DNA from 3 places in the Pseudomonas sp. SG20056 genome. Region 1 is predicted to be linked to each of the others. Evidence: predicted binding sites of a transcription regulator. Region 1 holds the regulator's gene; each other region holds the start of a gene.

Region 1 (8,003 bases):
CTTATCGAGCGCATGACCGTGGCCGGTAGTTGATTCCGCTTGTATGAAAAAGGGGCTGTCGCTTAAGCGTTCAGCCCCTTTTTACTGCCTCTCGATCAGCTATTCGCCTTCGTCGAAGTAGTTGTTGATCAGCTCGCTGAGGGCCTGCAGCGCCTCGCTATCCTGCTCGCCTTCGGTGTGCAGGTGCACGGGCGTGCCTTTACCGGCGGCAAGCATCATCACCGCCATAATACTTTTGCCGTCGACCAGACTCTTCGGGCTACGGCCGATCTTGACCTGGCAAGGAAAACGCCCAGCGACGCCGACAAACTTGGCCGCCGCACGGGCGTGCAGGCCAAGCTTGTTGATAATGGTGATTTCGCAGGCGGGCATCGCGGCAATTCCTTAGCTGAGGTCGCGGTGGCGAGTCTGAACGTTTTTCAGGATGGGTTTGAGGGTTTCACCCAGGCGGTTGGCCAGGTACACCGAGCGGTGGTGACCGCCAGTGCAGCCAATTGCAACCGTTACATAGGCGCGGTTGCTGGCGGCAAAGCGCGGCAGCCATTTAGTCAGGTAAGCGAGGATGTCCTGGTACATGTCTTCGACATCAGCCTGGGCCGAGAGGTAATCGACTACAGGCTGGTCGAGGCCGGAGAAGTCGCGCAGGTCTGGCTTCCAGTACGGGTTGGGCAAGCAGCGCACATCAAATACCAGATCAGCATCCACCGGCATGCCGCGCTTGAAACCAAAGGACTCCAGCAGAAACGCGGTACCCGGCTCGGGTTGGTTAAGCAAGCGCAGTTTGAGGCTGTCGCGCAGCTGATACAGGTTGAGGTGGGTGGTGTCGATTTTCAGGTCGGCCAGATCAATGATTGGCCCGAGCAATAGGCTTTCGTCGGCGATGGCTTCAGCCAGAGAGCGACTCTCGTTGGTCAGCGGGTGGCGCCGACGGGTTTCCGAGAAGCGTTTGAGCAGGGTTTCTTCGTCGGCATCCAGGTAGATCACATCGCATTTGATGTGCCGTGCGCGAACTTCTTCAAGCAGCTCGGGGAAGCGCTTGAGGTGGCTCGGCAGGTTGCGCGCATCAATCGACACTGCGACCTGCGGATGCAGCAGTTCGGTGTGCAGTAGGGCACGCTCAGCCAGTTCAGGCAGCAGGCCGGCCGGCAAGTTATCGATGCAGTAGAAACCGTTGTCCTCAAGCACATCGAGGGCGGTGCTCTTCCCGGAGCCGGAGCGACCGCTAACGATGATCAGGCGCATGCTCAGGCTCTGTTGAGTTGGCTTTGTACGTCCACGACTACCTGATACAGGGCTTCGCTGCTTTCCGCTTGGCGCAGGCTGGCACGCACATCGCTGCGATCGAGCATGCTGGCGATCTGCCGGAGCAGTTCCAGATGAGCGTCGGTGGCTGCTTCGGGCACCAGCAGGACAAACAGCAGGTCCACAGGCGCACCGTCGATGGCGTCGAAGTCTACGGCAGCGTCCAGGCGCAGCAAGGCGCTGATCGGCGCGGTGCAACCGGGCAGGCGACAGTGCGGAATGGCAATACCATTACCGAAACCGGTCGAGCCGAGTTTTTCTCGGGCAATCAGGCTTTCGAAGATGTCTTGGCCATCCAGGTCAGGCAGCTCGCGCGCCACCAGGTTGGCAATCTGTTCGAGAACACGTTTTTTGCTGCCGCCCGGCACGTTCACCAGGGAACGGCCGGGGGTCAGGATAGTTTCAAGTCGGATCATAGGAGATAGACGATGTCAGCGGGCCATAGCGCCCTGTTGACGTTCGAGCTGTTTTTCCTTGTGTTTGATGAGTTGTCGGTCGAGTTTATCAGTCAGTAGATCGATGGCTGCGTACATGTCTTCATGCTCGGCATTGGCGACCACTTCGCCGCCAGCAATGTGCAGGGTCGCTTCGATTTTCTGTTTGAGTTTCTCGACCTCCATGGTGACTTGTACATTGGTGATCTTGTCGAAGTGGCGCTCCAATCGGCCGAGTTTTTCGGCGATGTAGTCGCGCAGGGCGTCGGTCACATCCAGCTGGTGTCCACTGATGTTGACTTGCATACCGCTTTCTCCTTGTTGCCGTGTGTAAGAGGCAGGCGAGAGGCCTGCCGCCGGAACACTGTGGCGTGGAAGACTCTGACAAAACGAGCCTGGCACGGTCGCTGATTGCTTGTTGGCAGTATGGCTGCTTTTGCGAAAAGGCGAGGCCTGGGCGTGTTCTATGTGATTCGTTGTCTTCCTTCTTCGTGCCGCCTTAGATCAATCGTTTGCGCTCACTGGAAGGCGCTATTCCGAGGGATTCACGGTACTTGGCGACCGTGCGGCGAGCGACTTGAATGCCCTGTGCCTCCAGTAAACCAGCGATCTTGCTGTCACTCAACGGCTTTTTCGCATTTTCCGCGGCGACCAGTTTTTTGATGATGGCGCGGATTGCCGTGGACGAGCATTCGCCGCCCTCGGAGGTGCTGACGTGGCTGGAGAAGAAGTATTTCAGCTCGTAAATGCCACGCGGGGTGTGCATGAATTTCTGCGTGGTCACCCGCGAGATGGTCGATTCGTGCATGCCCACGGCTTCGGCAATATCGTGCAGCACCAGGGGTTTCATCGCCTCATCGCCGTAATCGAGGAAGCCACGCTGATGTTCGACGATCTGCGTGGCGACCTTCATCAGGGTTTCGTTGCGGCTTTGCAGGCTTTTGATAAACCAGCGCGCTTCTTGCAGCTGGTTACGCATAAAGGTGTTATCGGCGCTGGAATCGGCGCGCTTCACAAAACCGGCGTATTGCGCGTTGACGCGCAGGCGCGGCATGGCTTCCTGATTGAGTTCCACCAGCCAGCGTTCGTTGTGTTTGCGCACGATGACATCGGGCACCACGTATTCCGGCTCGCTGGATTCGATCTGCGAGCCAGGGCGCGGGTTGAGGCTTTGAATCAGGTCGATAACCTGGCGCAGCTCGTCTTCCTTGAGCTTCATACGGCGCATTAGCTGGCTGTAGTCGCGGCTACCGAGCAGGTCGAGGTAGTCGCTGGCCAGGCGCTGGGCTTCACTCAGCCATGGGGTTTTCGCCGGCAGCTGACGGAGCTGCAGAAGCAGGCACTCGCCCAAGTTGCGCGCTGCGATACCGGTGGGCTCGAATTGCTGGATGCGGTGTAAAACGGCTTCGACTTCGTCGAGCTCAATATCCAGTTCCGGGTCGAAGGCCTCGACCACTTCTTCCAGAGTTTCTTCCAGATAGCCCTGTTCGTTGATGCAGTCGATCAGGGTGACGCCGATCAGGCGATCCTTGTCTGACATGGGGGCCAGGTTTAGCTGCCAAAGCAGATGGCTTTGCAGGCTCTCGCCGCTGGAGGTGCGGGTGGTGAAATCCCACTCGTCATCATCGTTGGTGCTGCTGGGCAGACTGCTGGCGCTGGTCTGGTAGATATCTTCCCAGGCGGTATCGACGGGCAGCTCATTGGGAATGCGTTCGCCCCAGTCGCCTTCTTCCAGGTTGTCCACGGTCTGCGTGGCTTCCTGGTAGTTGGTTTCCTGATAGGGCGCTTCGGGCTGTTCGCTGGGGCTGGCGCTTTCTGCGCCATCGGCCATGGGGTCCGAATTGTCGAAGTCATCGCCATCTTCCTGGCGTTCGAGCATCGGGTTGGACTCCAACGCCTCCTGGATCTCTTGTTGCAGATCCAGGGTAGACAGTTGGAGCAGGCGGATGGCCTGTTGCAGCTGCGGTGTCATCGTCAGCTGCTGGCCCATTCTCAGGACTAGCGATGGTTTCATTGCAGACCTTATTTACCGGCGTCTGTGCGCAATCCACTACAGGGCGTTTTCAAAAAGCGCCACTAGGAAGCAAATTATATGCCTGACTTTAAGGGTTTTGCCTAGCCTTGGCTGCAGTCGGCTTGAGAAAAGCTGCGGTTACAGCCGGAACTCATGCCCCAGATACACTTCTTTGACTGTTTGGTTGGCCAGAATGGCCTCGGCATCACCCTCTGCGATCAGCTGGCCATCGCTGACGATATAGGCGGTCTCGCAGATATCCAGGGTCTCGCGCACGTTGTGGTCGGTGATCAATACACCGATACCCTTGGCCTTGAGGTGATGGATGATCTGCTTGATATCGCCCACGGAAATCGGGTCTACGCCGGCGAAGGGCTCGTCGAGCAGGATGAACTTAGGGTTGGTCGCCAGGGCGCGGGCAATTTCCACGCGGCGGCGCTCACCACCGGACAGGCTCATGCCGAGGTTGTCGCGAATATGGCTGATATGGAATTCCTGCAGCAGGCCTTCAAGTTCCTTGCGACGAGCAGCGCCGTCCAGGTCCTTGCGGGTTTCCAGGATGGCCATGATGTTGTCGGCCACGCTGAGCTTGCGGAAAATCGAGGCTTCCTGCGGCAGGTAGCCAATGCCGGCGCGAGCGCGGCCATGCATGGGCTGATGACTGACGTCGAGATCATCGATCATCACTCGACCCTGATCAGCCTGTACCAGGCCGACGATCATGTAGAAACAGGTGGTCTTGCCAGCGCCGTTGGGGCCAAGCAAGCCGACAATCTGCCCGCTGTCGATGCTCAGGCTGACGTCGCGCACGACCTGGCGGCCTTTGTAACTCTTGGCCAGGTGTTGGGCTTTTAATGTGGCCATTATTACTGCGCCTGCTGGTCGGCTGGTTTGTTCTTCGGCTGGATCACCATATCGATGCGCGGGCGTGGCGCAGTGACATTGGTGCCTGTAGCGCGGCCGGCGTTGACGATCTGGCGCTGGGTGTCATAGACGATTTTCTCGCCTTCGAAGGTATTGCCTTCCTGGATCACCTTGGCCTGATCGATCAGGACCACGCGCTCGTTGGCCATAAAGTACTGGATAGTCAGGCCATAGGCCTTGACGATCTGCTTGTCGGCTGACGGCAGTTGTTCGTAATAGGCCGGCTTACCAACGGAGGTAAATACCTCGACATCGCCCTGGGAATTCTGGGTAATGGTCACGGTGTCGCCGGTAACCTTCATGGTGCCCTGGGTGATGACGACATCACCGCGGTAGACCGCTACGCCTTGCTTGTCATCAAGTTCCGCGCTGTCAGCCTGGATGCGGATAGGCTGTTCGCGATCGGAGGGTAGGGCCCAGGCGCTGACACTTCCGAGTGCGGCGCTGAGGCTGAGTAGTAGGGGGAGGGTGTTAACGAGCCTCATGCTGACCTCTTACGTTGGACAGCAGGAGCATCCTGCCGTCATTCATGTACGCTTTCATTCCTTGTGCCGTGGTCACCCCATTGGCCGCGTCGATTCTAACGGCTTGCTGGGTCTGCGCATATTCCTTCTCGGGGAATACGGTCAGGCGGCTGGTGGTGAGGATGGTCGGGCGGCCTTTGGCGTCGGTACGCTCGACGCGCACCTTGTCGATCAACTCGACTTCGGCGCCACCTGGCGACACTTCGCCGCGCTCACTGCGGATTTTCCAGGGCAGCTCGGTGCCGCGGAACAGGTTCATGTTCGGGCTGGTCATCAGGGTGATGTCGCTTGCCTTGACGTGCTCGACCTTATCGGCCTTCAACTCATAGTGCAGCTTGCCATCGGCCTGGTATTGAACTGTGTAGGTGTTGGTAGCGTAAAAATCGATAGCGTTATCGGTCCCTGCGCTGCGAGCTTGCTCGTTGAAACCATCCGGGCTGAGGTTCCAATAGCCGAGTGCCGCCACCAGCAGGGCGACAAAGGCGAACAGGGCAATATTGAATAACTTGCGGGGCATGGTTGGCCTATAGGTAAGCGGCTTGAGCGGCTTCAAGGGTGCCTTGGGCGTGCATGATCAGTTCGCAGAACTCACGGGCGGCGCCTTCGCCACCGCGAGCACGGGTAACACCATGGGCGTGCAGGCGAACAAAGCCGTCGGCGCTGGCGACAGCCATGCCCAGGCCGACGCGGCGAATCACCGGCAGGTCGGGCAAGTCGTCGCCGAGGTATGCAACCTGTGCATAGTCTAGGCCCAGTTCACCGAGCAGTTCATCAAGAACTACCAGCTTGTCTTCGCGGCCTTGATAGAGGTGTTGAATCCCCAGGTTTTGCGCGCGGCGTTCAACCACCGGTGTTTTGCGGCCGCTGATAATGGCAGTGCGCACGCCGGAGTTGATCAGCATCTTGATGCCATGACCGTCGAGGGTGTTGAAGGTCTTGAACTCGCTGCCGTCGACCAGAAAGTACAGTTTGCCGTCGGTCAGCACGCCGTCGACGTCGAAAATGGCCAGTTTGACGGCCTTGGCGCGTTGCAGTAAGTCGGGGTTGATCACGTCAGTGCTCATCACATTACCCCGGCGCGGAGCAGGTCGTGCATGTTCAGCGCGCCAATTGGCAGGTTGTTGTCGTCGATCACCACCAGCGAGCTGATCTTGTGGTCTTCCATGATTTTCAAAGCCTCTGCCGCGAGCATTTCCGCGCGTGCGGTCTTGCCGTGGGCGGTCATTACGTCATCGATAATGGTCTGGCGTACGTCGATGTTACGGTCCAGGGTGCGCCGCAGGTCGCCGTCGGTGAATATCCCGGCTAGGCGGCCGTCGTGCTCTGTCACCACGGTCATGCCTAGGCCTTTCTGGGTCATTTCCAGTAGCGCGTCGCGTAGTGAGGTGCCGCGCTTGACGCGTGGCAGGCTGTCGCCGGCATGCATCACGTTTTCCACCTTGAGCAGCAGGCGTCGACCCAGCGCGCCACCGGGGTGGGAGAACGCAAAATCTTCGGCGGTAAAGCCGCGGGCTTCCAGCAGGGCAATGGCCAGGGCGTCGCCGAGGACCAGGGATACTGTGGTGGAGGAGGTTGGGGCCAGGTTCAGCGGGCAGGCCTCCTGGGACACGCGGGCGTCCAGGTTGATTTCGGCGGCCTTGGCCAGCGGTGATTCCGGGTTGCCGGTCATGCTGATCAAGCGGATGCCGAGGCGCTTAATAAGCGGTAGCAGGGTAACGATTTCTGCGGTGGAGCCGGAGTTGGACAGGGCTAGCACCACGTCATCGCGGGTGATCATGCCCATGTCGCCATGGCTCGCTTCGGCCGGGTGAACAAAGAAAGCAGTGGTGCCGGTGCTGGCCAGGGTAGCGGCAATCTTGTTGCCGACGTGGCCGGATTTGCCCATGCCGACTACTACGACGCGGCCTTTGCTGGCGAGAATCAACTCGCAGGCGCGCACGAAATCACCGTTGATGCGCGCCAGCAGATCCTGGATGGCTTCGAGCTCCAGGCGGATGGTGCGCTGCGCTGACTGGATCAGATCGGTTGACTGGCTCATGACTTCTCTGCGGCGTACGGGCTAAAAGCTGCCGATTATAACGGTAAAGGTGCGCCTGCCCAGTGTTTCCAGTGGCGAGTTGGTTGCAGGAACTGTGCGGCGCTTATCTTCGGCAACACCTTCAGTCTTGGGCGAAGAATGCCGCAATGGTATAGTTCGCGGCCATTTTCGGTACGTTCGACGACCAGTAGTGCCCTTTGTTCGGGGCGGTACGTCAGTCAGGCAAGCGTTGAGCAAGGAGTCCAGATGAGCGCCGAGAACCCGTATGCAGTTGAGCTGAAGAACGTCAGCTTCAAACGCGGCGAGCGGGATATTTTCAAAAACATCGATATCCGCATTCCCCGTGGCAAGGTCACCGGGATTATGGGGCCGTCTGGCTGTGGCAAAACCACACTGCTGCGCCTGATCGCTGCCGAACTCAAGCCGAGCCAGGGTGAAGTTTGGGTCAATGGCCTGAATTTGCCGACGCTGTCGCGCAGCGAGCTGTTCGACATGCGCAAGCAGATGGGGGTGCTGTTCCAGAGTGGTGCGTTGTTTACTGACTTGGACGTGTTCGAGAACGTCGCCTTTCCGTTGCGGGTACATACCAAGCTGCCGGAGGAGATGATTCGCGACATCGTGCTGATGAAATTGCAGGCTGTGGGGCTACGTGGCGCCCTGGAGCTGATGCCGGACGAATTGTCGGGCGGCATGAAGCGGCGCGTGGCATTGGCCCGGGCGATTGCTCTGGACCCGCAGATACTCATGTATGACGAACCCTTCGTCGG
Region 2 (8,003 bases), 2.1 Mb from region 1:
TGGGCAATGAGTGGCAAGCCATCGAATGGGATGACGCCTTTGAGTTGGTGGCCACGCGCCTGAGTGAGCTGCAGGCGCGGCACGGGCAGAACACCGTGGCGGTCTATCAGGGCAACCCGAGTGTGCACAACTACGGTCTGATGACCCACAGCAACTACTTTCTCGGCCAGCTGAAAACCCGTAACCGTTATTCCGCTACCTCGGTCGATCAGCTGCCGCATCACCTGACCAGCCACCTGATGTATGGCCATGGCCTGCTGATTCCGATTCCGGACATCGACCACACCGACTTTATGTTGATTCTCGGCGGCAACCCGCTGGCGTCCAACGGCAGCATCATGACCGTACCGGATGTGGAAAAGCGCCTGAAGGCCATCCAGAAACGTGGTGGAAAACTGGCGGTGGTCGACCCGCGGCGCAGCGAAACCGCCGCGATTGCCGACCAGCATGTATTTGTCCGTCCCGGCCAGGATGCTGCGCTGCTGTTCGGTTTGCTCAATACCCTGTTTGAGGAAAACCTTGGCCGCGCCAGCCACCTGACCGTCGATGGGTTGGATGACGTGCGTCAGGCGATTGCCGGCTTTACCGCCGAAGCCATGAGCGTGCGCTGTGGCGTGCCAGCGCAGACGATTCGCCAGTTAGCGCGGGATTTTGCTGCTGCCGAGTCTGCGGTCTGCTACGGGCGCATGGGCGTTTCTACCCAGGCCTTCGGCACGTTGTGTCAGTGGTTGGTGCAGCTGATCAACCTGGTCACCGGCAACCTCGACCGCGTTGGCGGTGTGTTGTGCACCGAGCCAGCCGTGGATCTGGTTGCCTCGACTTCAGGCGGGCACTTCAATCGCTGGCAGAGCCGCGTGTCCGGTTTGCCGGAGTACGGCGGCGAATTACCGGTGTCGGCTCTGGCCGAGGAAATGCTCAGCGAGGGTGAAGGGCAGGTGCGCGCCCTGATCACTGTGGCGGGTAACCCGGTGCTGTCCACACCCAACGGCCGGCAGTTGGAGCAGGCGCTGGATGGTCTGGAGTTTATGCTCAGCATCGACTTCTACATCAACGAAACCACCCGTTATGCCGACCTGATCCTGCCGCCGACCGGGCCGCTGGAACACGATCACTACGACACCACCTTTAATATGTTCGCGGTGCGTAATGTCACCCGCTTCAACGAAGCGGTGCTGGCCAAACCTGCCGGCGCGCTGCATGACTGGGAAATTTTCGTCAGCCTGGCCAAGGCCTTTGCCGCCAAGACTGGCGTGGAGCTCAAGCCGACCATGGCTCCCGAGCAGATGATCGACATGGGCCTGCGCTTTGGCGCTTACGGCGACAAGTCGGAACATAAGCTGTCGTTGGCGGCGCTACGCGAGCACCCGCATGGCCTCGATCTGGGCGCACTCAAGCCCAATCTGGCCAATCGCCTGAAAACCGCCAACAAGCGGATTCAGGCGGCGCCAGCGGTGATCATGGCCGACTTGCAGCGCTTTGCTGAGCAGCCAACGGCCAAGTCGGACGAGCTGCTGCTGATTGGTCGTCGCCATGTGCGCAGCAATAACTCCTGGATGCACAACTACCATCGCCTGGTTAAAGGCAAGCCGCGCCATCAGCTGCTGATGCATCCGGCGGATCTGAGCCAGCGTGGGCTGACCGATGGTCAGCGGGTGCGCGTGCGTTCGCGGGTGGGGGTGATCGAGGTGGAAGTGGTCGGCAGCGATGAAATGATGTGCGGTGTGGTCAGCCTGCCGCATGGCTGGGGGCATGCGCGTCCCGGTGTGCAGATGAGCATCGCCAGCGAACAGCCAGGCGCCAGCGCCAATGACCTGACTGATGAGCGGCAGCTCGATACCCTGTCCGGTAATGCGGCGTTGAACGGCGTTCCGGTACAGGTTGAGGCTGCTTGAGCGGCTGACATTCGGCGCAAGGAATGTGGCAGGGAAGGCCGAGCATTGCGCTCGGCTTTTCGCTACAATGCCGCCACCGTGCCGACCCGTGAGTCGGGAAGTTAAGTCCTGAGGTGCCCAATGGATATCATCGAAACCATCAAAGAGCAGATCGCTAAAAATACCGTTCTGCTGTACATGAAAGGCTCGCCGAACGCTCCGCAGTGCGGCTTTTCCTCCAAAGCTGCGCAGGTTGTGATGGCCTGTGGCGAGAAATTCGCCTACGTCGACATCCTGCAAAACCCGGAAATCCGTGCCAACCTGCCCAAATACGCCAACTGGCCAACCTTCCCGCAGCTGTGGGTCGGTGGTGAGCTGGTCGGCGGCAGCGACATCCTGGTGGAAATGTTTGAAAAGGGTGAGCTGCAGACCCTGATCAAGGACGCTGTGCAGAAAGCCGACGCCTAAGTTAAGCCGACTGCATAAACAACAAACCCCGCCAAGTGCGGTGTTTGTTGTTTATAGCGCGGTGGTTTGCGCTTATTCGTCCATCTGCGACTGCAGGTAGTTCTGCAGGCCTACGGCCTCGATCAGGCTGAGCTGGGTTTCCAGCCAGTCGATGTGGTCTTCCTCGGAGCAGAGGATTTCTTCAAGCAGTTCGCGGCTGGCGTAGTCGCCGATGCTTTCGCAGTAGGCAATCGCCGCTTTCAGATCAATGTGCGCCTTGTGTTCGATCTTCAGGTCGCATTCAAGCATTTCCTTGGTGTTCTCACCGATCAGGATCTTGCCGAGGTCTTGCAGGTTTGGCAGGCCTTCGAGGAAGAGGATACGCTTGATCAGCTTGTCCGCATGCTTCATCTCGTCGATGGACTCGTGGTACTCGTGCTCACCGAGTTTCTTCAGGCCCCAGTCTTCATACATGCGTGCGTGCAGGAAGTACTGGTTGATCGCTACCAGCTCGTTACCGAGGATCTTGTTCAGATGCTGGATGACCTTCTTGTCACCTTTCATGTCTGCGTCTGCCTTGCAGGGGAGTTAGCGTTAAATTCTGGGCCGATGGTTTTCGACTGTCAAACCTAAGTATTTGAATTTAAAGTTAAAATTAATATGAATACGAATGCTTAAGTTCTGCGCTTGGGCGCTAAGGTGTTGAATTTCAGACATAAAAAACCGGACGCTAGGTCCGGTTTTTTTATATCGCTAAATTTAGGCGGCAACAAAATTTGCTCGGTAGGCCATGGCCGCTTGGCTGCTCTGAACTTCGCTCAGGGTGTCACGTACCACTTGTTTGGCCAGGCAAGCGCATTTGCCACATTGGCTGGCAACGCCGAGGGTGGCGCGCACGTCACGATAGCTGCAGCAGCCTTCGTAGATGGCTTCGCGGATCTGACCGTCAGTAACACCTTCGCAGAGACACACGTACATATTAAGGCTCGTGGCAGGGCAGTAGTTTGTGCGAAGGATACTAATGTTAATGAGAATGCTTGTCAAAACTGTGTGTGGATGATTGCGGATTACCTGACGGGCGGTTGCGGATATAGGGAGCTGGCGGCGGGGGAGGTGGCGCCGTGATAGCTACGTAGCTTTCCTTGATGGTTTACGCGTGAGCGGCAATTAGGCCAAACCCGCTTGCCGCTTGCTTGCCCAAAGGCGGAAAGCGCTTGCCGCTTTGCCGCTTCTATCGTGGAATATTTAACTCAAGCAATTGATAAATAAGCAAAAAATAATTTGGCACAGCCATTGCTTATGGTCTTGCACGGAAAGTAGCAACACCAACCGGCAAAGGTTTCTGACCATGAGCATCAGTTTCGATCGGGCACTCGGCATTCATGAACAAGCACTGGGCTTTCGCGCTCAGCGTGCCGAGGTGTTGGCCAACAACATCGCCAACGCCGACACGCCGCACTACAAGGCGCGTGATCTGCAGTTCGCCACTGTGCTGGCTGAGCAAAGCGCGAAGAGCCAGCGCGGCCAGGTGAGCCTAAATCGGACTGACAGCCAGCATATTCCTGCGGATGGTGTGATTGTCGGGGATGCCAGCCTGGAGTACCGCATTCCTTTCAGCCCGTCGATTGATCAGAACACTGTCGACCTGCAGATCGAGCAATCCAACTACGCCGAGAACTCGGTGCAGTTCCAGGCCAGCTTCACTTTCCTCAATAGTAAGTTCAAAGGGCTGGTCAACGCCCTGCGCGGCGAATAACAGGAGCCTGATGCCATGTCACTAGCCAGTGTGTTCAACATTGCCGGAACCGGTATGAGCGCTCAGAGCACTCGTCTGAATACCATCGCCAGCAACATAGCCAACGCCGAGACAGTTTCTTCGAGCATCGATCAGACCTACCGCGCGCGTCATCCGGTGTTCGCCACCATGTTCCAGTCAGCGCAGAACGGTGATCGTGGGTCGCTGTTTGCTGAGCAGGATGAGGCCGGTGTAGGCGTGCAGGTGCTGGGCGTGGTCGAGGATCAGAGCAGCCTGATGCCGCGTTATGAGCCGAACCATCCGGCAGCTGATGCGGGCGGCTACGTGTATTACCCCAATGTCAATGTGGTGGAAGAAATGGCCGACATGATTTCTGCCAGTCGGGCTTTTCAGACCAACACTGAAATGATGAACACAGCCAAGCAGATGATGCAGCGCGTATTGACCCTGGGTCAGTAAGCCAACGGAAAAGGAGTGTAATCCCATGAGTACTGTTGGCGATGTCAGTGGTTCGGCACTGGATCAATACCAGATCAAGAACGAGACCAAGACAAACAAGGACCTGGGCAAGAATGAGTTCCTCAACTTGCTGGTGGCCCAGTTGAATAACCAGAACCCGCTCGAGCCTCAAGGTAACGGCGAGTTTATCGCCCAGCTGGCGCAGTTCAGTCAGGTTGAGGGAATCGAGAAATTGAATACCAGCATGGGCTCGCTGCTCACCGGTTATCAGTCGTCCCAGGCGCTGCAGGCGTCCTCGCTGGTCGGGCGCAAGGTGATCATTCCGAGTGACAAGGCCGTGGTCGACACCAGCGAGAGCTTCAAGGCCAGCCTAGTGCTGCCGGTCAGTAGCAGCAACGTCTACGTCAATATTTATGACAAGGCTGGTGCTGCGGTAGGGCGCGTCAATCTGGGTGAGCAGGCGGCCGGCAATGTCAGCTTTATCTGGGACGGCAAGGATGCCAGCGGCAATCTGTTGCCGCCTGGCACTTACAAGTTCGAGGCGCAGGCCACCTACGCCGATGGCACCAAGGGGCTTTACACCATGCTACCGGCCAACGTCGACAGTGTGACCCTGGGCGGCAAAGAGTTGATGTTGAACCTGGCGGGGCTCGGCAGCGTGCCAATGTCGCAAGTCCAGGTGATCGGTCAGTAACTAACAGGTTTTAGCCGCCGGCTTTCCGGCAAAGGAGTCTTCCATGGGTTTCAATATCGGTCTTAGCGGTCTACGTGCGGCGACCAGTGACCTTAACGTGACCGGTAACAATATCGCCAACGCCGGGACTGCCGGTTTCAAACAGTCGCGTGCCGAGTTTGCCGATGTCTATGCCGCTTCCGTGCTCGGTTCCGGCTCGAACCCGCAGGGCAGTGGCGTGTTGTTGGCGGATGTGTCGCAGCTGTTCAATCAGGGCAACATCAATTACACGCAGAACGCTCTGGATCTGGCTATTAACGGTAACGGCTTTTTCGTCACCAGCAACAATGGCGAGGTCAGTTATACCCGTGCCGGCTATTTTGGTACCGACCGTGAAGGTTTTATGGTCAACAACTTTGGCTACAGGCTGCAGGGTTATGCGGTTGACGCCAACGGCAATCTGCAGAATGGCGTGGTCGATGACCTGCAAATCCAGACCGCCAGTCAGGAGCCGCGTGCGACCGAGAGCATTCTGCAGACGTTCAACGTCAACTCGACCAATGTGCGGCCAACCAATGCGGGCACCATGGCGGCTCCGACCTTCGACCCCACGGATCCGCTTTCTTATAACTCCTCGACCTCTCTGAATATCTATGACAGTCAGGGTAACTCCCATGTCATGACGCAGTACTTCGTCAAGGATGCAGCACCGGCTAACAACAGCTGGACCATGCATGTGCTGATTGACGGAGTTAACCCACGCGATCCGTCGAGTACTCAGCCGTTCAGTTACGACCTCAACTACGACGCTGCTGGTCAGTTAGCTACGCCAGCGTTCACTCCGATTCAGGCTGTGCCTGGTACTCCCGGGCCGCTGGAGGCCCCGAACATTCCAGGGACAGCCGTCAACGGTGTGATTCCATTTGCTCAGGCAGACTGGATTCCCGCTGAGCGTGACCCGGTGAGCGGTAACTTGGTGCCCAATGGGGCAGACAGCGCTACAGCGGGCTTTACCTTCGATATGCGCGGTTCTACGCAATTCGCCAGTGCCTTTGCCGTCAGCAGTGTCAGTCAGGATGGTTACACCACCGGCCAGCTCTCAGGGCTTGAGATTGACGATACCGGGGTGATATTCGCGCGCTACACCAATGGCCAATCGCGGGTGCAGGGGCAGGTGATTCTGGCCAATTTCGCCAACGTGCAAGGCCTGACTCCAGTGGGCAAGACTGCCTGGGTGCAGTCGTTCCAGTCGGGTGAGCCCGTGGTTGGTACGCCGCGCAGTGGCACCCTGGGTGCTTTGCAGTCGGGTGCGCTGGAGGACTCCAACGTTGAGCTGTCGGATCAGCTGGTCAATCTGATCGTGGCGCAGCGCAACTACCAGGCCAACGCCAAGACCATTGAAACCGAAAGTGCGGTAACCCAGACCATTATCAACCTGCGTTGATAAGTGTTGCCTGCGGCAGGCACGTGCCTGTTGCAGGCGGCAAAAGTACGCCGCACTGGCATTTGAAAGGCTCCGCTTGGAGCCTTTTTTATTTTTTAATTTCATATTTATCAAATGCTTACGCTTGTTTTTCGAGTGCTGGCACAGCCATTGCTTTATAGCTTGTATAGAGCAGCGGGGCGGCAAGCCCACTCGGAGAATAACCATGGACAAGATGCTGTACGTTTCCATGACTGGCGCCCACAACAACACCCTGGCCCAGCGTGCCCATGCCAACAACCTGGCAAACATCACCACCAATGGTTTCCGCCGGGATTTCGAGCAGGCGCGTTCCATGCCGATCTTTGGTGACAGTTATCCGTCGCGGGTCTACGCCATGAGCGAGCGTCCAGGTACTGACTTCACTCCAGGCTCTTTGCAGGAAACCGGTCGCGATCTGGATGTGGCTGTTGGCGGCAAGGGTTGGCTGGCTGTGCAGGCCCCCGATGGCAGCGAAGCCTATGTGCGTACCGCCAGCCTGAACGTTGATGCGCTGGGTGTACTGCGCACCGGCAATGGCTTGCCGGTGATGGGCAACGCCGGGCCGATTGCGGTGCCGCCGGAGCAGAAAATCGAAATCGGCAAGGACGGCACCATCAGTATTCGTGCCTTGGGTGAGGCGCCCAATGTGTTGGCCGAAGTGGACCGTCTGAAACTGGTCAACCCGGACCTCAAGCAGATGGAAAAGGGCACCGACGGCCTGATCCGCTTCAAGGGCCAAGGCCCGGTACAGGCGGACGCCAATATGGAGATTACCTCGGGCTTTCTCGAATCGAGCAACGTCAACGCCGTGGAAGAGATGACTGCGATCCTCTCGCTGTCCCGCCAATTCGAATTGCAAGTGAAGATGATGCGCACCGCCGAAGACAATTCGTCGGCCATGGCGCGCGTCTTGCAGATGACCTAATTATCAGCACGTGGCGTCGTTAAAACGGCGCCCGAGGAGAATCGATATGCTTCCGGCACTGTGGGTCAGCAAGACCGGTCTGTCCGCTCAGGACATGAACCTGACCACCATTTCCAACAACCTGGCCAACGTTTCGACCACTGGCTTCAAGCGTGATCGCGCCGAGTTCGAGGATCTCCTGTACCAGATCCGTCGTCAGCCAGGCGGCCAGTCCAGTCAGGACAGCCAACTGCCGTCCGGCTTACAGCTGGGTACCGGTGTGCGGGTCGTCGGCACGCAGAAGATCTTCACTGCCGGTAGCCTGCAAACCACCGAGCAGCCGCTGGATATGGCGATCAACGGCCGGGGTTTTTTTCAGGTGCTGCTGCCTGATGGCACCGTGTCCTACACCCGTGATGGCAGCTTTC
Region 3 (8,003 bases), 1.8 Mb from region 1:
GGCATGCTCTAAAACGGCCCTGATGCAACATGCCGAGGTGGTTTTCCACACAGTTGTCGCGTGTTTAAGGCGCAGTGCCGGTGCTATGATCAAGGGCTTGCGGCGCAAAGAGATAACTCACGCCGCTGAGATGGCCGCCCGTGATCGGCCTCGCGCACACCGCACCTGACCTGATTAGGAGATAGACAATGGCTTTCGAATTGCCGCCGCTGCCCTACGCACATGACGCCCTGCAGCCGCACATTTCCAAGGAAACCTTGGAATTCCACCACGACAAGCACCACAACACCTATGTCGTGAACCTGAACAACCTGGTCCCAGGCACCGAGTTCGAAGGCAAGACCTTGGAAGAGATCGTCAAGACCTCTTCGGGCGGCATCTTCAACAACGCCGCTCAGGTCTGGAACCACACCTTCTACTGGAACTGCCTGGCGCCTAACGCCGGTGGCCAGCCGACTGGTGCCCTGGCTGACGCAATCAACGCAGCCTTCGGCTCCTTCGACAAGTTCAAGGAAGAGTTCAGCAAAGTGTCCATCGGCACCTTCGGTTCCGGCTGGGGCTGGCTGGTGAAAAAGGCTGACGGCTCCCTGGCTCTGGCCAGCACCATCGGCGCCGGCTGCCCGCTGACCAGCGGCGACACCCCGCTGCTGACCTGCGACGTCTGGGAACACGCCTACTACATCGACTACCGCAACCTGCGTCCGAAGTATGTTGAGGCGTTCTGGAACCTGGTGAACTGGGACTTCGTAGCGAAAAACTACGCCGCCTAAGTACCTGCGTCACCCACAAGAAACCCGGCCCAGTGCCGGGTTTCTTGTTATGTGGATAAGCTTTTTACAGCAGCTTGCGCGGTGCAAAGGCCAGGTGCAGCGCCTCTACTTGCTGCACAGCCTGAGTCAGGCGTTGATCGGCAATAACCGGCCCCAGGTACTCGCACAGGCCGATATACAGCAGGTTGAGCAATTGCCGTAACTGCTCAAGGACCAAGCCAGCGGCCTCCAGCGCCGCGCCCTGCTCCAGCCAGGCGCGCACCAGCAAGCGCTGCTCGTTAGCCACGCCTAAACCACCCAGATTGCCTGCAGCAAAGCGCCTTAAACGCGGCACCAGCTCCGCCTCCAGCTCATTGAACAACACCCGGCTCAACGCCTCGAAGGTATGCCGCGCCTGGCTATCCGGGCCACTGCGCAGCGGTACCGCCACCCCCATCCGCTGCCGCCAGCTGTGCAGCAGCGGCTCCGGGTCAGGCAGCAAGGCCGATAGTGGCCCGGTCAGCGCGCCTACCAGTTCGCGGTAGAGTTTGGCGCGCTCCAGCTTGCGTTCAGTGGTTGCAGCCACTTCACCGAGAAACTCATTGAGGGCGAACGGCGGTTTATCGGCATATTTGCTTTCCCACAGCGCCAGCACGGCCAGTAGTTCGTCCTCGGCAAAGTGTCCGGCCAGGCCGGTGTAGATCGCCCGTCGGCGAGTGGCCAGGCTCATCTCACACCCTCCTCGGCAGGTCGTTGCTGTCGAAGGTCACGGCCAGGTTGAACTCGGGATAACCCACCTCCGCATGCTCGGCATAATCCAGACCCCGCTGCTCATGCTGAGTGGAGGTGCGCAGGCCGAGAGTTTTCGCCAGCAACAGGTAGAGCATCAGCGCCAGCGGGAAGGCCCAAACAAAGGCCACACCGGCGCCGAGTAGCTGCACGCCGACCCGCGACCAGTTGAACAGGTCACCACTGAAGAACAGCCCGGCCGCCACAGTGCCCCAGACGCCGGCAAAACCATGCACCGGCACGGCACCGACCACATCATCAAGCTGCCAGCGCTCCAACAGACGCATGCCAAACACCACCACAAAACCGGCCACCAGCCCGGTCAGCAGAGCAAATAGCGGCGACATGCTCGCGCAACCGGCGGTGATGCCCACCAGGCCACCGAGCGAGCCGTTCACCGTGGTGGTCAACAGCACCGGGCTGGAGGTGCTGCGCTGCGCCAGAAATGCGCCCAGCGCCCCAGCCGATGCCGCCAAATGGGTATTCAGGGCAATCAGGCCGAGGCTGACATTCATCTCCAGGCTGCTGCCGGCGTTGAAACCGAACCAGCCGACCCAGAGGATAAAACCACCCAGCGCCACCAGGCTGAGGTTGTGCCCGGGAATGCTGCGCGGCGTACCGTCCGCCGCAAAACGTCCCAGGCGCGGCCCCAGCACCAGAATACCGGCCAGCGCACACCAGGCGCCGATGCTGTGCACCACAGTCGAACCGGCGAAGTCGATAAAGCCCAAGGCCGCCAACCAACCCTGGCCGCCATAGATGCCGCTCCACACCCAACTGCCGAACACCGGGTAGATAAACCCGCTGATTACCACCGCACCGATCAGGTAGGCCGAGTAACGCGTACGCTCGGCCATCGCCCCACTGGCGATGGTCGCCGCCGTGGCCGCGAACATCATCTGAAACAGCAGAAAGGTGAAATCCCAGGGCTCGCCGGTATGTGGCGCGAAATGGCTCATGCCAAACCAGCCGGTGATATTGCTGCCGAACATCAGACCGAAGCCCAGCAGCCAGAAGGTGATGCCACCGACGCAGCCGTCCATGTAATTTTTCATCATCACATTGACCGCGTTCTTCGCTCGTGACATGCCGCTTTCCAGCAAGGCAAAGCCGGCCTGCATAAAGAACACCAGCACGCTAGCCAGCACCAGCCAGGCGGTATTGATCGCCTCGTCACTGGCCGCCTGGGCAAGAGGTGAAACCGCAAATGCAGCTATCCCTAACAGTCGAGTTTTCATCGCAGCGTCCCCCATGACGGTGAATACCAGGGGCTTCGCAACTCTCATGCCAAACAAAAAAATAGCTGGGCGCCATTTTTAACCTTGCCTAGCAACGGCCCAAAAGGTGGCCATCCTGGGATGGCAGGCCATAAAAAACCGCCCAACGGCGCTCAAGCCGCAATCACCGCGCACCGACACAGTGCAAGCGGCCACCACAGCTGCCGACTGTCGCGCCATCACCGCTCAGATAATTTGTTAGACAAACTTTGGTAATGGCCCTTTGACTGCAAGCGCGACTTTGCCAATACTCACTAGCGTCTGACGCCGAAGGCCTCGAACAAGGAACCGTCATTTGAAGCTGGAACTCAAAAACAGCTTGTCACTCAAGTTGCTCCGCGTAGTGCTGCTATCAGCGCTGATCGTCGGCGTGGTCTTGAGTCTTGCGCAGATTGTTTTCGACGTTTACAAAACACGTCAGGCAGTCGCCAACGACGCGCACCGTATTCTCGGCATGTTCCGCGACCCTTCCACGCAAGCGGTTTACAGCCTGGATCGGGAAATGGGCATGCAGGTGATCGAAGGCCTGTTCCAGCACGAATCGGTGCGCATGGCCGCCATCGGCCACCCCAACGAACCGATGCTGGCAGAGAAAGCCCGAGAGCAGGTCGATATCCCCACCCGCTGGCTAACCGACCCAATCCTTGGCAAAGAACAGAACTTCACCACCCAACTAGTCGGCCGCGGCCCCTACAGCGAGTACTACGGCGACCTCAGCATCACCCTCGACACCGCCCCCTACGGCGAAAGCTTTGTCACCAATTCGGTGATCATCTTTATCTCCGGTGTACTGCGCGCCCTGGCCATGGGTTTGGTGTTGTACCTGGTCTACCACTGGCTGCTGACCAAGCCGCTGTCGAAGATCATCGAGCACCTGACCAATATCAACCCGGACCGTCCCAGTGAGCACAAACTACCCATGCTCAAGGGCAACGAGAAGAACGAACTGGGCCTGTGGATCAACACCGCCAACCAGCTGCTCTCCTCCATCGAACGCAATACCAACCTGCGCCGCGAAGCGGAAAACAGCCTGCTGCGCATGGCTCAGTACGACTTCCTTACCGGCCTGCCGAACCGTCAGCAGCTGCAGCAGCAGCTCGATCAGATTATCGAAGACGCCGGCCGCCTCAATCGTCGGGTGGCCGTGCTCTGCGTAGGTCTGGATGACTTCAAAGGGATCAACGAACAGTTCAGCTACCAGACTGGCGACCAGTTGCTGCTGGCCCTGTCCGACCGCCTGCGCAGCCACAGCGGTCGCCTCGGTGCCCTGGCCCGCCTGGGCGGCGACCAGTTCGCCCTGGTGCAGGCCGATATCGAACAGCCTTACGAGGCCGCCGAACTGGCGCAGAGCGTGCTCGACGACCTCGACAACCCCTTTATGCTCGACCAGCAACAAGTGCGCCTGCGTGCAACCATCGGCATCACCCTGTTCCCGGAAGACGGCGACAGCACCGAGAAGCTGCTGCAGAAAGCCGAACAGACCATGACACTGGCCAAGAGCCGGTCACGCAACCGCTACCAGTTCTATATCGCCAGCGTCGACAGCGAAATGCGCCGCCGCCGCGAACTGGAAAAAGACCTGCGTGACGCCCTGGCGCTGAACCAGCTGCACCTGGTCTATCAACCACAGGTGGATTATCGCGACCACAGCGTGGTCGGCGTCGAAGCGCTACTGCGCTGGCAGCACCCACAACACGGCTTCGTGCCGCCGGATCTGTTTATCCCGCTAGCAGAACAAAACGGCACCATCATCCCGATTGGCGAATGGATTCTCGACCAGACCTGTCGTCAGCTGCGTGAATGGCATGATCAGGGTTTCACCGAGCTTCGCATGGCGGTCAACCTCTCCACCGTACAGCTGCACCATGCCGAGCTGCCTCGCGTGGTCAACAACCTGATGCAGGTTTACCGTCTGCCGCTGCGCAGCCTGGAGCTGGAAGTTACCGAAACCGGCCTGATGGAAGACATCAACACCGCAGCCCAACACCTGCTCAGCCTGCGCCGCTCTGGCGCGCTGATTGCCATCGATGATTTCGGTACCGGTTACTCCTCGCTGAGCTACCTGAAGAGCCTGCCGCTGGACAAGATCAAGATCGACAAGAGCTTCGTCCAGGACCTGCTGGAAGATGAAGACGATGCCACCATAGTGCGCGCCATCATCCAGCTGGGTAAGAGCCTGGGCATGCAGGTGATCGCCGAGGGCGTGGAAACCGTCGAGCAGGAGGCCTACATCATCGCTCAGGGCTGCAACGAGGGTCAGGGTTACCTGTACAGCAAGCCACTGCCGGCGCGTGAGCTGACTGCCTACCTGAAGCAGGCGCGACGACTGAACAGCACCGCCAACCCGGCCACGCTCTAAACCAGCGACAAAAAAGCCCGCCAATTGGCGGGCTTTTTCTTGCGTGTTCGACGCTAGAAGCGGTTAACCCCCAGCAGCCAGGCGGTCGCCACTGCGCCCAACACGCATAGCACAACTGCACCGGCCGCCTGCCAGTAGAAACTCCGCACCAGCTCATCCTCGCCCGCGCAGGACAAGATAAATGGCCGCGCCTCACTCGGCTTGGCCAGGTGGTGCTGCGCCGGTTGCGTGCTCTGCTGACGATGGCGATCCTCAGCCTCAAGAGTCGCGGCCAACTGCACACGATTCCACTCCTGCTCATCCAGCTGACCATTGCTATCGCTGTCGAAGCGTTGCAGCAAGCCGCTGAAGTCACTTTTCCACTCGCGAATCACGGCACCCTTGGCCGAGGCCAGATCCAGCCCCTGACGACCACCACCGCTGCTGCAAAAATCCCCGATGGCATACAGCGGCTGCCCCGCATGCAGGCGTTCTTCGGTGTAGCGATATTGCCCACTGCCGCTGAAAAACCCACTCCAACCGGTTTTCGCCTGGCCCAGCGGATGACGCTCACGCCCCCTCCACACCTCGCGCGTCAGCGGTCGCACTTGCGCCCCGCGCGGGTCGATCAAGCAGCTGCCAGTGCTGTCATCGAGTTGCAGCAACGCCTCGCTGCTACCGCTCTCTACTGTGCGCCAGCTACTGCCCTTGTCGTCGCTAGAGCGCTGCTCTTCCTCGATCTTGTAACGCCACCACAGGCACGGCGTATTGGTCAGCGGCCCACGCTGCTGTTCCTCGCCCTGCGGGTGCAACACACCGTAGAACTCGGCATAGCCCTGCGCCGCCGAGCGAATCTTTGAGGTGGGCGTATCGAGCAGATGCCGGGCCTGAGAGAAGCGCCGCACAAACCACCAGGCACCGCCTGCACAGGCCGCCACACTACAGGTCAGCCCGAAAATCTGTCCTTGAATATCCATGACCTAGCCAAACAACGATTTAAGGTCAACATCCGCTTTTTCCGACTCGCTGAATTCCAGCAGCACGGCTTCCTTGAAGGCAAACATGCGGGCAATCAACACGTCGGGGAACTGCTCGATGCTCACGTTGTTCAGGTTAACCGCCTCGTTGTACAGCTCGCGGCGGTCGGCAATACCGTTTTCCAGGCCACTGATTCGCTGCTGCAGATGCTGAAAGCTTTCGTTGGCCTTGAGTTCCGGGTAGTTCTCGGCCAAGGCAAACAGCTGGCCGAGTCCGGCGCGTAGGCCCGTCTCGGCCTTGCCCAGAGCATTCATGTCGCCGCTGGCTTGTGCAGTGGAAACCGCCTGACGCGCCGTAATCACCGCTTCCAGAGTGGTGCGCTCATGCTGCATGTACTGCTTGCAGGTCTCCACCAGCTTGGGCAGTTCATCATGGCGCTGCTTGAGCAGCACATCGATATTCGACCAGGCCTTGCTCACGCCGTGCTTCAAACGCACGAGTGCGTTGTAGAGCATCACGGCATACGCCGCGAGCAGGACCAACAGCACAATGACGACAACATTGGTAAGGCTCATGCGGGACTCCTGAGAGGCGATTGAGAGGCAGCTGTGCTGGCATTTTAGCCCTATCGAATTGCCCGATCGCAGACTTTGCCCACAGCTCGCAGCGAAAAAGCTGCATTGACCCTTTGCGCAAAATGAAAATCTTTCGCATTATGTTTCGGTTTTTGTACCCGCTTGCGTGGGTGCTTACTCTCACCAGCAAAGGATTCCGCCATGCTCCGTATGCCCCTGGCCTCTGCCAGCCTGCTCGCCATCGCCATCTCACTCGCCGGTTGCGGTGAAGACAAAGCGCCAGCCACCCAAGCTGCCGCACCTGCTGCCAGCAGTGCCAGCGCCCCGGCTGCTGCCACCAGCCAAGTCGATGAAGCCGCCAGCAAAGCGGTGGTCAGCCACTACGCCGACCTGGCCCTGGCCGTATTCAGCGACGCCGCCAGCACCGGCAAAACCCTGCAAGGCGCCATCGATGCCCTGCTCGCCAACCCGAATGACGACACCCTGAAAGCCGCCCGCGAAGCCTGGCTGGCCGCCCGTGTACCCTATATGCAGACCGAAGTGTTCCGCTTCGGCAACGCCGTGGTCGACGACTGGGAAGGCCAACTGAACGCATGGCCGCTGGACGAAGGCCTGATCGACTACGTCGCCAAGGACTACCAGCACGCACTGGGCAACCCAGGTGCCAGCGCCAACATCATCGCCAACACCGAACTGCAGGTCGGTGAAGACAAGCTCGACGTCACCACCATTACCCCAGAACTGCTGGCCAGCCTGAATGAGCTGGGCGGCTCCGAAGCCAACGTCGCCACCGGCTACCACGCCATCGAATTCCTGCTCTGGGGCCAAGACCTGAACGGTAGCGGCCCAGGTGCAGGCGAGCGTCCCGCCAGCGATTTCGTCGTGGGTGAAGGCGCAACTGGCGGCAACAACGAGCGCCGCCGCGCCTTTATCAAAGCCGCCGCCGACCTGCTGGTCAGCGACCTCGACGCCATGGTTGTGCAGTGGCAAGCCGGCAAAACCGACAACTACCGCGCCACGCTGGAAGCCGACACGGCTGAAAACGGCCTGCGCAAGATGCTGTTCGGCATGGGCAGCCTGTCCCTCGGCGAGCTGGCCGGCGAGCGCATGAAGGTCGCGCTGGAAGCCAACTCCACCGAAGACGAGCACGACTGCTTCAGCGACAACACCCACAACTCGCACTTCTATAACGGCAAAGGTATTCGCAACGTCTACCTGGGCGAATACAAGAAGGTCGACGGCACTACTCTGACCGGCCCGAGCCTGTCGTCGCTGGTGGCCAAGGTTGACGCTGCCG

The links. Region 1 encodes sigma-54, which starts transcription at its own class of promoters, with help from an activator protein. Its sites were predicted from a motif close to ANTGGCATNNANNTTGCTNT; they were not measured.
Positions count from the first base shown of each region.
Region 2: the regulator sigma-54 is predicted to act here: its motif matches at 3,599-3,618, upstream of flgB (flagellar basal body rod protein FlgB).
Region 3: the regulator sigma-54 is predicted to act here: its motif matches at 2,811-2,830, upstream of RHP75_RS16790 (ammonium transporter).

Region 1 covers NZ_CP134499.1:832,381-840,383, forward strand. Annotated here, with positions in the region: gene pmbA (metalloprotease PmbA) at 1-33, shown strand, start outside; gene RHP75_RS03995 (HPr family phosphocarrier protein) at 100-372, opposite strand; gene rapZ (RNase adapter RapZ) at 385-1,242, opposite strand; gene ptsN (PTS IIA-like nitrogen regulatory protein PtsN) at 1,245-1,718, opposite strand; gene hpf (ribosome hibernation-promoting factor, HPF/YfiA family) at 1,734-2,042, opposite strand; gene RHP75_RS04015 (RNA polymerase factor sigma-54) at 2,236-3,750, opposite strand; gene lptB (LPS export ABC transporter ATP-binding protein) at 3,889-4,614, opposite strand; gene lptA (lipopolysaccharide transport periplasmic protein LptA) at 4,617-5,159, opposite strand; gene lptC (LPS export ABC transporter periplasmic protein LptC) at 5,146-5,715, opposite strand; gene RHP75_RS04035 (HAD family hydrolase) at 5,723-6,262, opposite strand; gene RHP75_RS04040 (KpsF/GutQ family sugar-phosphate isomerase) at 6,262-7,236, opposite strand; gene RHP75_RS04045 (ATP-binding cassette domain-containing protein) at 7,483-8,003, shown strand, end outside.
Region 2 covers NZ_CP134499.1:2,979,252-2,987,254, reverse strand. Annotated here, with positions in the region: gene RHP75_RS14235 (molybdopterin-dependent oxidoreductase) at 1-1,892, shown strand, start outside; gene grxD (Grx4 family monothiol glutaredoxin) at 2,013-2,339, shown strand; gene bfr (bacterioferritin) at 2,412-2,882, opposite strand; gene RHP75_RS14220 (bacterioferritin-associated ferredoxin) at 3,078-3,296, opposite strand; gene flgB (flagellar basal body rod protein FlgB) at 3,667-4,074, shown strand; gene flgC (flagellar basal body rod protein FlgC) at 4,090-4,533, shown strand; gene flgD (flagellar hook assembly protein FlgD) at 4,559-5,227, shown strand; gene flgE (flagellar hook protein FlgE) at 5,271-6,650, shown strand; gene RHP75_RS14195 (flagellar basal body rod protein FlgF) at 6,856-7,596, shown strand; gene flgG (flagellar basal-body rod protein FlgG) at 7,643-8,003, shown strand, end outside.
Region 3 covers NZ_CP134499.1:3,524,662-3,532,664, forward strand. Annotated here, with positions in the region: gene RHP75_RS16775 (LysE/ArgO family amino acid transporter) at 1-12, shown strand, start outside; gene RHP75_RS16780 (superoxide dismutase) at 189-770, shown strand; gene RHP75_RS16785 (hypothetical protein) at 835-1,479, opposite strand; gene RHP75_RS16790 (ammonium transporter) at 1,481-2,776, opposite strand; gene RHP75_RS16795 (EAL domain-containing protein) at 3,111-5,174, shown strand; gene RHP75_RS16800 (GIDE domain-containing protein) at 5,228-6,130, opposite strand; gene RHP75_RS16805 (LemA family protein) at 6,134-6,706, opposite strand; gene RHP75_RS16810 (imelysin family protein) at 6,908-8,003, shown strand, end outside.